Regions from separate parts of the Rhizobium bangladeshense genome, predicted to be linked through region 1. Evidence: predicted binding sites of a transcription regulator. Region 1 holds the regulator's gene; the other holds the start of a gene.
The links. Region 1 encodes LexA, which represses DNA repair genes until DNA is damaged. Its sites were predicted from a motif close to TGTTCNNNNTGTGTTCNG; they were not measured.
Positions count from the first base shown of each region.

Region 2: the regulator LexA is predicted to act here: its motif matches at 2,415-2,432, upstream of J2J98_RS01590 (YifB family Mg chelatase-like AAA ATPase).

Region 1 is NZ_CP071612.1:2,039,910-2,044,386, forward strand. Features, by position in the region: gene J2J98_RS09975 (ComEC/Rec2 family competence protein) at 1-1,674, shown strand, start outside; gene lexA (transcriptional repressor LexA) at 1,655-2,374, opposite strand; gene J2J98_RS09985 (VOC family protein) at 2,574-3,470, shown strand; gene kdsA (3-deoxy-8-phosphooctulonate synthase) at 3,467-4,312, shown strand; gene eno (phosphopyruvate hydratase) at 4,453-4,477, shown strand, end outside.
Region 2 is NZ_CP071612.1:317,676-322,152, reverse strand. Features, by position in the region: gene J2J98_RS01595 (hypothetical protein) at 121-582, shown strand; gene J2J98_RS01590 (YifB family Mg chelatase-like AAA ATPase) at 801-2,333, opposite strand; gene gshB (glutathione synthase) at 2,489-3,436, opposite strand; gene J2J98_RS01580 (cupin domain-containing protein) at 3,525-4,028, opposite strand; gene J2J98_RS01575 (YraN family protein) at 4,142-4,477, opposite strand, start outside.

The DNA of each region.
Region 1 (4,477 bases):
GCGGCGCCGCCGGAGGCGAGATGGAGTTCCGATGCCCTGCTCGAGTGGCTCTATAGGCTGCGTAGCGGCATCGGCGATCGCATACGCTCGATCCTGCCTGGCGACACAGGCGCATTTGCCGCCGCTCTCGTGACCGACGAGCGGCGCGCGATTTCGAACGAGACGACGGACGCGCTGCGCCAGTCAGGCCTTGCCCATATTATCGCTATATCAGGCCTCAACATGGCTCTGTCGGCCGGCATCTTCTTCGTCGGCTTTAGGATGCTGCTCAGCCTCTTTCCCGGTGTCGCTCAGGCCTATCCGACCAAGAAATTCGCCGCCGCCGGAGCGCTCATCGCCGTCACGGCCTATTTTCTGATCTCGGGTTTCGCCGTCTCGGCAGAGCGCGCCTTCATCATGATGGCCATTATGCTGATTGCTGTCTTCTTCGACCGGCCGTCGATTAGCCTGCGCAACGTCGCTCTTTCCGCGCTTGTTATCATTGCGATCTCACCTTCCGAAGTCCTGGGCCCGAGTTTTCAAATGTCCTTTGCCGCGACGCTGGCGCTGGTATCGGCTTATCAGCTGTGGAAGGAACGGCGCGTCGGCGAAAGCGCCCTGCCGAAAATGCCGGCCCTGCTGCTGGCCGCTGCGGTCGCACGCTTTTTCAGCGGCGTTTTCCTGACTTCGCTGATCGGCGGCTTTTCCACGGCGCTGTTTTCGATCGAGCATTTTCATCGCCTGACGGCCTATGGTCTCCCGGCAAACCTCGCGACCATGCCGATCATCTCCTTCATCGTCATGCCGGCCGGGTTGTTGGCGATGCTGCTCATGCCTTTCGGGCTTGATATATTGCCTTGGAAGGTGGTCGGATTCGGCCTCGATCTGGTGATCGTGGTGGCAAAGACGATATCCGGTTGGGGCGGGAATATCGGCGTCGGTCGATTGCCCAGCTGGTATTTCACGCTGGCCGTGGCAGGTTTCCTGCTGATGACCTTGCTGCGGACGCGGCTGCGCCAGGTCGGCACCGCTCTCATCGCCGTCTCGACGCTTGCAGTAGTGGTTCTGCCGGCATCCCGGCCGGCGGATCTGGTGATTTCGGAAGACGGCGCGCTCGTCGCGGTCGTCACGCCGGCAGCAATGGCCTCCAATCGCGAAAGGCCGCCGGATTTCATCTTCGATCAGTGGCAGAGGGCGCTCGTTCTGACGGTGCATAATCCGCCGAGGATGCTGGATAGTCCTGCGATCCCGGAGGATAAGGAGAGGCGCCTCAGGCTTTCCCGCGAGCAGCAGAACGAAGCGAAGATCGCGATGCAGGCGGCCGCGGCCGGCGCTGAGGCGGAAAGCTTTTCCTGCCTCAGGAAAGCCTGGTGCATAGCCAAGCTTGCAAACGGTCATATCGTGACCGTCATCGAAAATGCCGCCTATCTCGGCCCCGCTTGCGATGCCGGCGATATTGTCGTGACGTCTGTACGCCTGCGCTTCGCCAGCTGCCGCTCGGGTGCGGCGCTGTTTACCGGCGAAACGCTGCGCAGGACCGGTTCGGTCGAATTGCGTTTCACTGAGAGCGGCCTCGAGGTCGCGACGGCCTTCGATGCATTATCGCGGCCATGGATGCGCCACCGCGCCTATGATTGGCGCAGCAACAGTTTTACCGATTCCGGCCCGTCCAGCGTCAGTGATAGCGGCGGATGAGGCCGACCAGCTTGCCCTGCACCTTGACGCGGTCGGGTCCGAAGATGCGGGTCTCATAGGCCGGGTTGGCGGCTTCCAGGGCGATCGATGCGCCCTTGCGGCGGAAACGCTTCAGCGTTGCTTCCTCGTCGTCGACGAGGGCAACGACGATATCGCCGGGACTTGCAGTGCTGCCGTTACGGATGATCACGGTATCGCCGTCGAAGATGCCGGCGTCGATCATCGAATCGCCCTTGACCTCCAGCGCGTAGTGCTCACCGGAGCCAAGCATATCGGCGGGAACGACGATGTCGTGCGTGTTGTTCTGGATCGCCGAAATCGGAACGCCGGCGGCGATACGTCCCATGACCGGCACGGAGACGGAGTTGCCGTTGTCTGCGACCGCCTTTGCCGCAGCAGGGGCGGCGACCGGCTGGGGCTTGCCGAGGCTGCCCTCGATGACGCTCGGCGAAAAACCGCGGCGCGGTTGAAGACTGGGGCTATAGGCCTCTGGAAGCTTGATCACTTCGAGCGCTCGGGCGCGGTTCGGTAGGCGGCGAATGAAGCCGCGTTCCTCTAGCGCCGTGATCAGGCGGTGGATGCCTGATTTTGAGGCGAGGTCCAGAGCATCCTTCATTTCGTCGAAAGAGGGAGGAACGCCGGATTCCTTCATGCGCTCATGAATGAAAAGGAGAAGCTCCTGTTGTTTGCGCGTGAGCATCGACGTCAGACCCCGTGATTGAAACAAATCCAGAACAGACACTATATGTTCCATATGTGTTCTGCAAGTAGCTAAATTTCCGTAAAACTTCCCGTCAACTCGTTGAGATTTTTATTTTCATTCGCCGGATTTGGCGCGCAAGCCTTGAATTGACCGCGTGCCGTCGCACATCTCATGCCATTTCAGGGAGAGGGACATTATGAAAGACCATTCCGCCAAGCCGCACCCGCTGGATCATGTCGTGTTGCCTGTCGTCAATATAGACCTGGCGCGCGAGAGGCTCGGGAAACTCGGCTTCACCGTTGCCGCCGATGCGCGCCACCCCTTCGGCACGGAGAATGCCTGCGTATTCTTTGCCGACAAGACCTATCTGGAGCCGCTCGGTGTAGCGAGCGTCGAGGAGAGCGAGCTATCGGCGCGGCAGGGTAACGTCTTTACCGCCCGCAACCAGGCCTTTCGCTTCCGCTGCGGCGAGGAGGGGCTTTCGGCGATAGCCTTCGGCACCGGGGATTGCGGGCTCGATCATAAGAGTTTCATCGACAAGGGATCGAGCGCCGGCAAGATGCTGGAGTTTAGTCGGACTATGAAAATGCCGGATGGTTCCGAGAGCATCGGGAGCTTCAGACTGGCTTTTGCCGGCGATCTCCGCGCGCCCGATCTGCTTCTCTTTGCCGTCGAGCGCGTCAACCCGTTGCCGGCCGATCGCGGTTCGCTGGAAAGGCATGACAATGGCGTCACCGGCATTGCTGAGGTGGCGCTCTGCGCACCGGAGCCGGCGGCTTTCGCCGCCTTCGTCGGCCTTGCCGCAGCGCAATCGGCAGCCGAGAAAACCGGGTTTGGCGTCAATATCGCGGCCTCGAATGCGAGGATCAGCCTGGTGACGCCGGAGGGGCTGGAGGCCTATTTCGAGACCGCGGTCTCACCCGCCGAGCGAGGACTGCGCGGCCGGGCAATCCTCTTCAATGTCGCCGATCTTGCCGTGACAGAAGCGCATTTGGCTGCTAACGGGGTGACGTATACGCGTAAGAACAACCGCATTCTGGTGAAGCCCGCGCCCGGCCAGGGCACGCTCTTTGCCTTCGAGGAACCACGATGAGCTCCGATACGAATTCCGAAGTCAAGATCGGCGAAGGCGATGGTCAAGTCACCTTTTCCAATACAGGCCGCCTGTCGCTGATCGCCGGCCCCTGCCAGATGGAAAGCCGCGATCATGCCTTCATGGTGGCCGGCACGCTGAAAGAGCTTTGCGGCAAGCTCGGCATAGGCCTCGTCTACAAGAGCTCTTTCGACAAGGCGAACCGCACCTCCCTCTCGGCCGAGCGCGGCATCGGCTTGGAGAAGGGCATGGAGGTCTTTGCCGATCTGAAAAAGGAATTCGGCTTTCCCGTCTTGACCGACGTCCACACCGCCGAGCAATGCGCGGAGGTGGCAAAGATCGTCGATGTCCTGCAGATCCCGGCTTTCCTCTGCCGCCAGACCGACCTTCTGATCGCCGCCGCCAGGACCGGCCGCGCCGTCAATGTCAAGAAGGGCCAGTTCCTCGCACCCTGGGACATGAAGAACGTCCTGAAGAAGCTCAACGCCAGCGGCAATCCAAACGTGCTGCTGTGCGAGCGCGGCGCTTCCTTCGGCTACAATACTTTGGTCTCCGACATGCGCTCGCTGCCGATTATGGCGGCGATGGGCGCTCCCGTTGTCTTCGATGCGACGCATTCCGTTGCCCAGCCGGGCGGGCAGGGCGATTCCTCGGGCGGCCAGCGGGAGTTCGTGGAAACGCTGGCGCGTGCGGCGGTCGCGACGGGAATTGCCGGCGTCTTCCTCGAAACCCATCAGGACCCCGACAACGCACCGTCCGATGGCCCGAATATGGTCTATCTCAGGGACATGCCGCGCCTGCTTGAGAAGCTGCTTGCCTTCGACGCAATCGCCAAGGCCTGACGTTCAACAGGCTGACATGATCGTGGTTTAGGCCACGACATAATACCGTTCGAAGGCAGGAAATTGCGGCATTGTAATTTGCACGCCTTCGATTATGACAGGCTTCGAACGACCTATCACCCACCGAGCAGGAAGAACCCATGACTGCAATCACCGATATCATCG
Region 2 (4,477 bases), 1.7 Mb from region 1:
TGGAACGCAAAATTGGATAAAACTTGGGGGCAAAGTCACGATCTATACTGTTAAGTTGGGATTTGCGTTCGATCTTATCGGATCGAAGAAAGCTAAGTGCACTGTTGTGGGAAGGAAAGAATGCTGAACGCGCAGGCGCGATTATTATGTACAGCAGTTTTGGTTCTATCGGCTATTGGTCTGCGGCAGACTGCGGCAATGGCGCCGTGTCCCAGCCAGAAAGAACTGCTTGCGAAGGCGGAGGTCGTCGTGGAGGCAAGGGTCAGATCACTCTCCATCAGCCCTTCTGGTTTGATAACGACCGACAACGATTTCCCAGGGCAGTTGGTAAGAGCAGAGTTGGAGATCAAGAAGGTCGTCAAAGGAAAGTTCCCTGCAAAAGAGGCCATAGCGTACGGCATTCCATTTCCTCCTGGGCCGTTCACTGAGTTGACTACCATGGCGCTACTCTACGGTTACGAAGGCCACGACACGTTCGAGTGGGAACTTTCGCAGGCCGACATGGACCATGGTATGGGGTGGTTCAGGATCAATGACTGCATCTATTACAAATTCCCCGAGTTAGCCGTCGATCCCCGCTGACGACGGTGACCCGCCCCTGCATTACGCAGAGCTAGCCGCAGACGTTCGTCCCATCGAATTCGGTCTAGACCGAAACTTGTCGTTGATTGAAGGCATGGCTTGTTCCCGATGTCGCGTGAGCAGGGCATTGCTGTCATACGCTTTATCACCGCGCACCGCCGTGCCCACCTGAGCCACGAGAAGAGCAGGACTTCAGCGCGCCGGCGGCCCCCATCTGGTTACGCCGCCGCCGTCAACCTCTCACCAGCGATGCGATAGGAGATCGCTTCGGCAAGATGCAAGCGCCCAACCGTCGGCTTGCCGTCGAGATCGGCAAGCGTGCGGGCGACCTTGAGGACGCGGTGGTAGCCGCGGGCGGAGAATTTCATCTTATCGGCGGCATCGCGCAGCAGCTGCAGTCCGCTCGCATCGGGTTCGGCGAGTTTTTCGATCATCGCGGTGGAGCAGCGGGCATTGGTGCCGATATCCCTGGCGCCGGCGCGCTCGAAGCGCTCCTGCTGGAGCTCGCGGGCGCGGGCGACGCGGCGGGCGACGTCGGCGCTCGCCTCGGCCGCCATCGGGCGGATGAGGTCGGCGGCGGAGACGGCGGGCACGTCGATGCGGATATCGATGCGGTCCATCAGCGGCCCGGAGATCCGGGCCTGGTAATCGCTCATGCAGCGCGGGCCGCGGGCGCAGGTATGGCCTGGCTCGCCGGCCATGCCGCAGCGGCAGGGGTTCATCGCCGCGATCAGCTGGAATTTCGCCGGATAGGAGACGCGGTGGTTGGCCCGCGCAATGACGCATTCGCCGCCTTCAAGCGGCTGGCGCAGCGCATCGAGCGCCTGCGGCGTGAACTCCGGGAATTCATCGAGGAAAAGCACGCCGTGATGGGCAAGCGAGGCTTCGCCAGGGCGGGCGCGCAGACCGCCGCCGACGAGGGCGGCCATGGTGGCGGAATGATGCGGCGTGCGGAAGGGCCGGCGGTCGGAAAGCTTGCCGCCGGTGAGCTGGCCGGCGATCGAATGAACCATCGAGACTTCAAGCAGTTCGGCGGGCGAAAGCGGCGGCAGGATCGACGGAAGCCGCGACGCCAGCATCGACTTCCCCGAGCCGGGAGGCCCGACCATCAGGAGGTTATGGCCGCCGGCGGCCGCCACCTCGAGCGCGCGCTTGGCGCTTTCCTGACCCTTGATCTCGGCAAGATCCGGCAGGTTGGCGGTATTGGCGCGGATCGACGGCTCGGGCCGGGAGAGCACCTGCGTACCGCGGAAATGATTGGCAAGGGCAATCAGGCTGCGTGGTGCGAGAATATCGACGTCAGCGCCCGCCCAGGCCGCCTCTGCGCCGCTTTCGGCCGGGCAGATCAGCCCTTTGCCCAGTGCATTGGCGCCGATGGCGGCCGGCAGCGCGCCGGCGATCGCGGCGATCGTGCCATCGAGATTGAGTTCGCCGACGACGACATAATCCGACAGTGCGTCGGCCGGAATGGCGCCGAGGGCCGCCATCAAAGCGAGCGCGATCGGCAGATCGAAATGCGAGCCTTCCTTCGGCAGATCGGCCGGGGCCAGATTGACGGTCACTCGCTTGCCGGGCAGCGCCAGGCCGGAGGCGTGAAGCGCGGCCTGCACGCGCTCGCGGCTTTCGGCCACCGCCTTGTCGGGCAGACCGACGATCTGCATGCCGACCTTGCCGGGCGCGATCATGACCTGGACCTCGACCGGCACGCCCTCGATGCCCTGGAATGCTACCGTACTGACACGCGCGACCATATGCTCACCCTTGTCCCGCAAACTCTTAGAGACCGCCCCTGTGGCCATTGAAAGCCAGCGGTTGCAATCTGGCATGGAAACCGGAATAAAACAAGAACGATAAAAGAACGCAGGCGGATATCAGCGGTGATCGCGGTTGTACCCGGATCGCAGCCTCAGGTGCGCTTGCGCTCGATCGCATCCCAGAGCAGGCTTGCTATGTCGGCGCCGCCGAACTTTCTGACTTCGCGGATGCCTGTCGGCGAAGTGACGTTGATCTCGGTCATGTAATCGCCGATCACGTCGATGCCGACGAGCAGGAAGCCGCGTTCGCGCAGAGCGGGACCAATACGCTTGCAGATCTCTTTTTCGCGCGGCGTCAGTTCGGTCGCCTCGGCCCGGCCGCCGACATGCATGTTGGAGCGGCTGTCATGCTCGGCCGGCACGCGGTTGATCGCGCCGGCGAATTTGCCGTCGACCAGGATGATGCGTTTGTCGCCCTTGCGCACGTCGGGCAGATATTGCTGGGCGATGAACGGCTCGCGGAAGAGCTGGCCGAACATCTCCAGCAGCGAGGAGAGGTTGCGGTCGTCACGGGTCGAATGGAAGACGCCGGCGCCGCCATTGCCATAGAGCGGCTTCAGGATGATGTCGCCCATTTCGTCGCGGAAGCGGCGGATTTCGGCCGGATCCTTGGTGATCAGCGTCTTCGGCATCAGATCGGCAAATTCGGTGACGAAGATCTTCTCCGGCGAATTGCGCACCCAGGCCGGATCGTTGACGACGAGTGTCTTCGGGTGGATGCGCTCGAGCAGGTGCGTCGAGGTGATATAGGCCATGTCGAAGGGCGGATCCTGGCGCAGCAGTACGACATCCATGGTCGAGAGATCGACGCGCTCGGACGCGCCGAGCTCGAAGTGATCGCCCTTGACGTCGCGCAGCAGCATCGGCTCGACGCTGGCAAAGAGCTTGCCGTCGCGGAAGCTCAGGCGGTCGGGTGTATAGTGGAAAAGCCTGTAGCCGCGCGCCTGCGCTTCCAGGCTCATGGCGAAGGTGGAGTCACCTGCGATATTGATGCCGGCGACATGATCCATCTGGACCGCTACATTGGTGATCTTGGCCATTTCCGTCCCTCGCTGAATGCCGGACAGATGTAGGTCGGCCGGGCATCAAACGCAACGGCCAATCAAGGGCGGCAAAGGCCGGCGATCGTCAGGCGGCGATCCCCTGGTTGCCGCCATTGCGCAGCAGGTTGCGCAAGCGATAGGCGATCGCCAAGGGCTTGGGGAACGGCTTGCGCAGGAAAGCTACCTTGCGGACGTAATTGTCGACGCGCCAGCTGGCCCAGGTCCCACCCGCGAAAAAGGCGACGTCGCCGGTGCGCAGGGTCCGTTCGGTGCCGTCTTCGGCGGTGATATGGACCTCGCCTTCGAGGATCATCACGGTCTCGTCCCAGCCGAAATACCAGCGGAATTCGCCTGCCGTGCAGTCCCAGATCGCCGTTAGCGACGCCTCGTCATGACCCCGCGAATGTTCTGCGGTGCGTGCTTGCGGATTGCCGCTGACAATCCAGTCCGGGTTGATCGGCGTCGATTTGAGCGGCAGCAAGTCGCTCGCATGGGCAATGAAGGATTTACCGGCCGGCTTCGCCACGGCATAAGGCACGGAGCGCGCAGCCATGGCGACCGCACTTGCAAACATCAGCTTCCAGGCCATGAAACAACCCCAATTGTTACCCCTACGCAGATTGCGATAGCAGAGAGTCGTAAGAAGCTGGTTCAAGCCGAAGCTAAAGTTTTAACGATCCGAAACCGCTGAACCGAGAGACGCTAAAACGCATCCGGAAAGTGGCGCGGCAGCCGGCCTGGCATGACCGCGACGATATCGTAGCGCTGGGAAAGGCGGGCCTGATCGGCCTGGCGGGCGAGCCAGAGATCGCTTGCCGCCCGTATCCGCTTCTGGGAGGCGACGGAGACGGCGTCGATCGCCGCAGTCTCGCGATGGCGGGCTTTGACCTCGACAAAGATGGCGAGATCGCCCTTGCGGGCGACTATATCGATCTCGCCGAGCCGGGTTCTGTGGCGCAGTGCCAGAATGCGGTAACCCTTCAGCATCAGGAAGACGGCGGCGACATATTCCGACATGCGGCCCCGTCGCAGCGCTTT